DNA from 3 places in the Vibrio sp. QJM3NY_21 genome. Region 1 is predicted to be linked to each of the others. Evidence: predicted binding sites of a transcription regulator. Region 1 holds the regulator's gene; each other region holds the start of a gene.
The links. The regulator MetJ, encoded in region 1, represses methionine synthesis genes. The targets are predictions, from matches to a motif close to TTAGACNTNTANANGTCTAA.
Positions count from the first base shown of each region.

Region 2: the regulator MetJ is predicted to act here: its motif matches at 1,423-1,442, upstream of AC3CID_RS06610 (MetQ/NlpA family ABC transporter substrate-binding protein).
Region 3: the regulator MetJ is predicted to act here: its motif matches at 1,086-1,105, upstream of metK (methionine adenosyltransferase).

Region 1 is NZ_CM173513.1:3,239,349-3,241,623, forward strand. It holds gene AC3CID_RS14500 (O-succinylhomoserine (thiol)-lyase) at 1-667, opposite strand, end outside; gene metJ (met regulon transcriptional regulator MetJ) at 876-1,196, shown strand; gene AC3CID_RS14510 (malic enzyme-like NAD(P)-binding protein) at 1,388-2,275, opposite strand, start outside.
Region 2 is NZ_CM173513.1:1,457,731-1,460,005, forward strand. It holds gene AC3CID_RS06605 (haloacid dehalogenase type II) at 1-387, opposite strand, end outside; gene AC3CID_RS06610 (MetQ/NlpA family ABC transporter substrate-binding protein) at 589-1,392, opposite strand; gene AC3CID_RS06615 (dienelactone hydrolase family protein) at 1,718-2,275, opposite strand, start outside.
Region 3 is NZ_CM173513.1:3,046,740-3,049,014, forward strand. It holds gene tkt (transketolase) at 1-839, opposite strand, end outside; gene metK (methionine adenosyltransferase) at 1,217-2,275, shown strand, end outside.

The sequences.
Region 1 (2,275 bases):
GCTCTTCAGCGTGCTCTTCAGTTTTCGTCACGACAACGCCACCAATAACATCTGAGTGTCCGTTGATGTATTTGGTGGTTGAGTGGATAACAAAATCAGCACCCAGCTCTAAAGGCTTTTGGAACACCGGCGTCAAAAACGTGTTATCGACAGCAACCAGAGCACCAACCTCTTTCGCTTTACGGCAAGTCTCTGCAATATCAACCACACGAACCAACGGGTTCGATGGGGTTTCTATTAAGATCAATTTTGGCTTGAGCGCGATCGCCGCATCCAATGCTGCTTGATCCGATTGATCAACGAACAAAACTTTGAAGTCACCTTTTAACGAGCGGGTATTAAACAGGCGGTAAGTACCACCGTAGCAGTCGTGTGGTGCGATAATAAGATCATCACCGCCTAAGAAAGCGGATACCCACAAGTTAAGTGCCGAAGTGCCGCAGTTAGTCACCACAGCACCTTTGCCAGACTCAAGCTCAAACAATGCCGTTTCTAATAAGCCACGATTTGGGTTACCAGAACGGGTGTAATCGTACTTTGGCACTTCACCAAAAGCGGGAAACCCATAGTTAGTCGAAAGATAAATGGGTGGGACAACGGCATGGTGTTGCGTGTCTGACTCGATACCAGTACGTACTGCGATTGTTGCTGGCTTCCGGCTGCTCATAGGTGCTTCCTTACAAGTTTTGCGTCTGAGAATCACAGCGGCTTGTCGGCATTCTGCGGCTGTGTTAGATATATGTTATTCACTTTACTTTCATAAATGTGAGACGTCAACACTTCTGGACGTCTATATGTCTTTGCTTATGGCAGTAAATCCCGCTAAAATCACCACTATTAATTTATTCTAACAACTAAAGTGATGAAGGTACGCAATGGCCGACTGGAATGGTGAATACATAAGCCCATATGCTGAGCATGGAAAGAAAAGCGAACAAGTAAAAAAAATTACAGTTTCTATCCCTCTAAAAGTGTTAAAGGTTCTTACTGACGAGCGCACTCGCCGCCAGATTAATAACCTACGCCATGCAACAAACAGTGAGCTACTGTGCGAAGCCTTTCTACATGCGTACACAGGCCAACCACTGCCAACGGATGAAGATCTCCGTAAAGACCGTCCAGACGACATCCCGACTGAAGTGAAAAAGCTGATGACAGAGATGGGTATCGAATTCGAAGCGTTTGACGAAGAATAAAAACAACTCAGTCACTGGCTTCAATATTGATTCGCTATAGCTGAACCTTATTTGTCACATCATCCACTATGTTATCTGTAGCTGTTCTGTGAATGATAGACATAAAAAAACCGACTCCTATGAGTCGGTTTTTTATTATTCTTTTTCGCTCAATAGAGCAACAGTTATTACGCTATTACGCTATTAAGGCATTAAGCCATATAGTTAGCAGGCATCTCAATACGAGCTACGCCAGATTCAACGGCCGCTACTGCAACCGCTTTTGCTACGCGAGGAAGTAGACGTGGGTCCATTGGCTTAGGAATGATGTAGCCTTTACCAAACTCCAGTGCAGTCTCACCTGCAGCAGCGAGTACTTCAGCCGGAACTTCTTCTTTCGCTAGTTCACGAATCGCTTTAACCGCAGCCAGCTTCATCTCATCATTGATTTCGCTCGCACGCACATCAAGCGCACCACGGAAAATGAATGGGAAACAAAGTACGTTGTTTACTTGGTTCGGGTAATCGCTACGGCCTGTACCCATGATAAGGTCAGAACGAACTTCATGAGCAAGCTCTGGCTTGATCTCTGGATCTGGGTTTGAACATGCAAACACAACAGGCTTATCAGCCATCAGCGTGAGTGCTTTAGCTGGTAGCAGGTTAGGACCCGATACGCCCAAGAACAGGTCAGCGCCTTCAATAACATCTTCAAGCGTGCGCTTGTCCGTGTTATTTGCGAATAGCGCTTTGTATTCATTCAAGTCTTCACGACGAGTGTGGATTACACCTTTACGGTCAAGCATATAGATCTTCTCACGCTGAGCGCCACACTTAATCAGCAGTTCCATACAAGCAACAGCTGCTGCGCCAGCACCTAAACAAACGATCTTACACTCTTCAAGCTTCTTACCTTGAAGCTCAATCGCGTTCAGCATACCTGCAGCCGTTACAATCGCAGTACCGTGTTGGTCATCATGGAAAACAGGGACATCACAACGCTCAATCAGGCGACGCTCAATCTCAAAACAGTCAGGTGCTTTGATGTCTTCTAGGTTAATACCGCCGAATGTATCTGCGATATTCGCAACCGTATCAAC
Region 2 (2,275 bases), 1.7 Mb from region 1:
CGAGTTCTTTATTTGAGAAGTGATAAGGTCGAGGGATGAGTTAGAAAACGCGACTGTTTTAAAACCACTTTTACGCAACTTATGTAAAGACTCTTTGATATCAGTGTGCGGTGGTAGATTGGCAAAGGAAGTTAATAAGGCACCTTTGCTTTCGGTCGTTAAATCACACTTGTACCGCTGTGCAGTAGCGTCGAGCGCTGCATTCGCTAATTCAGAAAAAGTAGATTTTACGTTTGTTGCGATGCAAACCGTTGAGGAGTGTAAAAGCTTTGAAAACCAGAGCGATAGTGCATCCTCACTGCCAAACACCGCTTTAAATTTAGGCTGTAATGACCCCAAATTTAAAACTGTTTCGTTTATATCAAACAGTATCACTTCTTTTTTCATGCGAAGAACCCAGAATTAATTGAGTTTCATACTTACATAATCTGCTCTCATCACACCGTTTTCAACCTTGCTTTAAGTAACTTAAGCTTTGCTTCTAATTTGAAAAGGGGCAGGAATGAGTCAGCGATGAACACGTCAACTCAATCTGGCGTTGCTTAATGAGTAACAGGCAACGCCAAATCTAAGGTGAACTCTTTTAGCTTAATTTGCGGCTTCTATGGTGCCTTTGAAAGTGCTGTCTAAAAAGTCATTGATCTCTTGAGAGTGGTAAATTGAGATGATCTTTTTATACGTTTCATTATTTTTGTCTTCTTCTCGCGCCGCCACAACCATCACGGCTAAAGGTGCGTCTTTTTGTTCTAAGTAAATGCCTTGTTTCTTAGGATCGAGTCCAGCCGACATTACATAGTTCATGGTAATCACAGCAGCATCTACATCGTCAAGAGAGCGGGGGAGCTGAGCGGCATCCACTTCAACAAATCGAATGTTCTTCGGGTTGTTAACAATATCGTTTAAAGATGCGTTGAAACCAGCGTTGTCTTTTAAAGAAATCAGTCCAGCATCTTCAAGTAGTAATAGCCCACGCCCACCATTCGTTGGGTCGTTTGGAATCGCGATTCGTGCGTTATCTGGGATAGAGTCAAGCGAAGTGTACTTGTTCGAGTAAACGCCCATACGCATCAAAATTGAACGTCCGATAGAAACTAACTGGCTATCGTGATTGGCATTAAAGTTGTCGAGAAATGGCTGATGTTGGTAACTATTGAGTTGAATACTTCCATCGTCCAATGCTGCGTTAGGGGTGATGTAGTCTGAGAATTCGACGAGTTCAATGTTAATCCCTTGCTTTGCTGCTTCTTTGGCGACTGCCTGTACAACTTGTGCATGTGGGCCAACTGTCGCCCCAATCTTGATGACAGCCTCGTCTTTTTTTCCACATCCTGTTACGCCGAATACGAAAGCTAATGCCAACAGGGATGCTGTGATTTTTTTGTAGCTGTTCATGATAACTCCATTTAATTAACCAAAAGACGTTTAGGTGTCTGGATGTCTATATTATCTATTTATGCGATCGGGTCAATAGGTTTGTTAGAAGCGAAGTTAGATTGGTGTTAAGAGGTTAGATTGGTGTTAAGAGGTTAGATTGATATTAAGCAGCTAGGTGTACTTAATACCAGAATGTCGACACCCCAAACCTATCTGTAGGGCAAGCCCATATAGCGTTGAGAAAACAAAGGCCTCGCACGTATGAGGCCTTTTGGGTTTCGTTGAATAAGGTATAGGGCAGTAACTTGGAATTTAAAGAAAACGGGTTCGGTAAAGCTGCCTATTAAGAAAGCTTTTTATTAAAGAACTCAAGTGTACGTGCCCACGCTAACTCTGCTTCTTCTTCAGCATATCGACCTGTTGAATCATTATGGAAGCCATGATTCACACCGTCATAGATGTAAGCGGTGTAGTCTGCCTCAATCTCTTTGAGTTCAGCTTCATACTCTGGCCAAGTTGCATTCACACGTTTGTCGATTCCCGCAAATTGGATGAGCAATGGCCCTTTAACATTCTTTCTTAAATCTGGTGCGGCAGGAGTACCATAAAACGGAACGCCCGCATCCAGTTGTTCTGGCATTACCGCCGCCAACATATTTACGATATAGCCACCGAAGCAAAATCCGACTGCGCCTAGCTTACCGTTACTTTTTTCATGAGATTTCAAAAAGTTTGCAGCGGCGATAAAGTCTTCTTCGATTTTCTCTCTGGATAATGATTTTTGCATTGCTCGACCTTCATCATCATTACCTGGATACCCACCAAGCGAATAGAGTGCATCAGGTGCAAACGCAATAAACCCCGCGGCCGCGAGTCGTCTTGCCACGTCCTTTATATATGG
Region 3 (2,275 bases), 190 kb from region 1:
TGTTCCCAACCAAGTGCTGCTTTAGTTGCTGTGATTTCATCAGCGCCTAGTGGAGCACCGTGACAGTCGTGCGTACCCGCTTTGTTTGGAGAACCAAAACCGATAATAGTTTTAGTACAGATAAGCGTTGGACGAGGATCCGCTTTAGCTGCTTCGATAGCCGCGTTGATAGCATCAGAGTCGTGACCATCAACGGCCGAGATTACGTGCCAGCCGTAAGCTTCAAAACGCTTAGGTGTATCGTCAGAGAACCAACCTTCAACTTCGCCATCGATAGAGATGCCGTTGTCATCCCAGAAAGCAACCAGCTTACCAAGACCTAGCGTACCTGCTAGAGAACATGCTTCGTGAGAGATACCTTCCATCAGACAACCATCACCCATGAATGCATAAGTGAAGTGATCGACGATGTCGTGGCCTTCTTTGTTGAACTGTGCAGCCAATGCTTTCTCAGCCATCGCCATACCAACAGCGTTAGTGATGCCTTGACCTAGAGGACCAGTAGTCGTTTCGATACCAGGAGCGTAACCGTACTCTGGGTGACCAGGAGTCTTAGAGTGCAGTTGACGGAAGTTCTTAAGGTCTTCAATTGAAAGCTCGTAACCTGCAAGATGAAGCAGAGAGTAAATCAACATTGAACCATGCCCGTTAGACAGAATAAAACGGTCGCGGTCAGCCCACTCTGGGTTTGCTGGGTTGTGGTTCAAGTGACCACGCCAAAGAACTTCAGCGATGTCAGCCATACCCATAGGTGCGCCAGGGTGGCCTGAATTTGCTTGTTGAACGCCATCCATGCTAAGTGCGCGAATTGCATTGGCTAGATCTTTACGAGAAGGCATGTCTGCTCCTGAGTACATAAGCGATTTAAAAAAGAGATTGATGCTAAAATTTTCATTTTTATTAGCGCGGGTATTCTCTCAAACGACTTTAGCGACTGCAAACGTTTTACTGGCATTTTAACGGTCACTTTTCGCAATTTTCGAACATTTACATCACTTAGCAATGTGTTATCTCGACCGATACGCAAACGATTAGTTATGACATATCATAAAAAAGAGCTTGTAATTCGACCGCTGGAATTTAGAATAGCCGTCTAGATGTAGAAACACCTACAAAATATACTGTATTTAATGGCGGCGCTTCCTAGCTTGCGACGCCTAAAATTATTTGCATTTAACTATTTGCAACTAAAAACTAAACTAAAAGTGGAGCTCTCATGGCTAAGCACCTATTCACTTCTGAATCTGTTTCAGAAGGCCATCCAGATAAAATTGCAGACCAAATCTCTGATGCTGTTCTTGATGCCATCTTGGAACAAGATCCAAAAGCACGTGTTGCTTGTGAGACTTACGTAAAAACCGGCATGGTTATGGTTGGCGGTGAAGTAACAACGTCTGCATGGGTTGATATCGAAGAAATCACTCGTGAAACAGTTCGTGAAATTGGTTACGTTCATTCTGATATGGGCTTTGACGCAGACTCTTGTGCTGTACTAAACACAATTGGTAAGCAGTCTCCAGACATCAACCAAGGTGTTGATAAAGCCGATCCTAAAGATCAAGGCGCAGGCGACCAAGGTATCATGTTTGGTTACGCGACTAACGAAACACCAATCCTAATGCCAGCTCCAATTACTTACTCTCACCTTCTTGTTAAGAAGCAAGCTGAAGTACGTAAGAGCGGCAAGCTTGACTTCCTTCGTCCAGATGCGAAATCTCAAGTTACGTTCCAATACGACCAAGGTAAGATTGTTGGTATCGACGCAGTTGTTCTTTCAACTCAACACTGTGATTCAGTTACAACACCTGACCTACGTGAAGCGGTAATGGAAGAGATCATCAAGCCAGTACTTCCTGCTGAGTGGATCAATAAAGACACTAACTTCTTCATCAACCCAACCGGCCGTTTCGTAATCGGTGGCCCAATGGGTGACTGTGGTCTAACAGGTCGTAAGATCATCGTTGATACCTACGGCGGCGCAGCTCGTCACGGTGGCGGTGCATTCTCTGGTAAAGATCCATCAAAAGTTGACCGTTCTGCAGCTTACGCAGCGCGTTACGTTGCGAAAAACATCGTTGCTGCTGGCATGGCTGACCGTTGTGAGATTCAACTGTCTTACGCTATCGGTGTTGCAGATCCAACATCTATCATGGTTGAAACGTTTGGTACTGAGAAAGTAGCTCACGAGATCATCATTGAAGCTGTTCGTCAAAACTTCGACCTACGTCCATACGGTCTTCAAGAAATGCTGAACCTTCTTCAGCCTATCTACAAA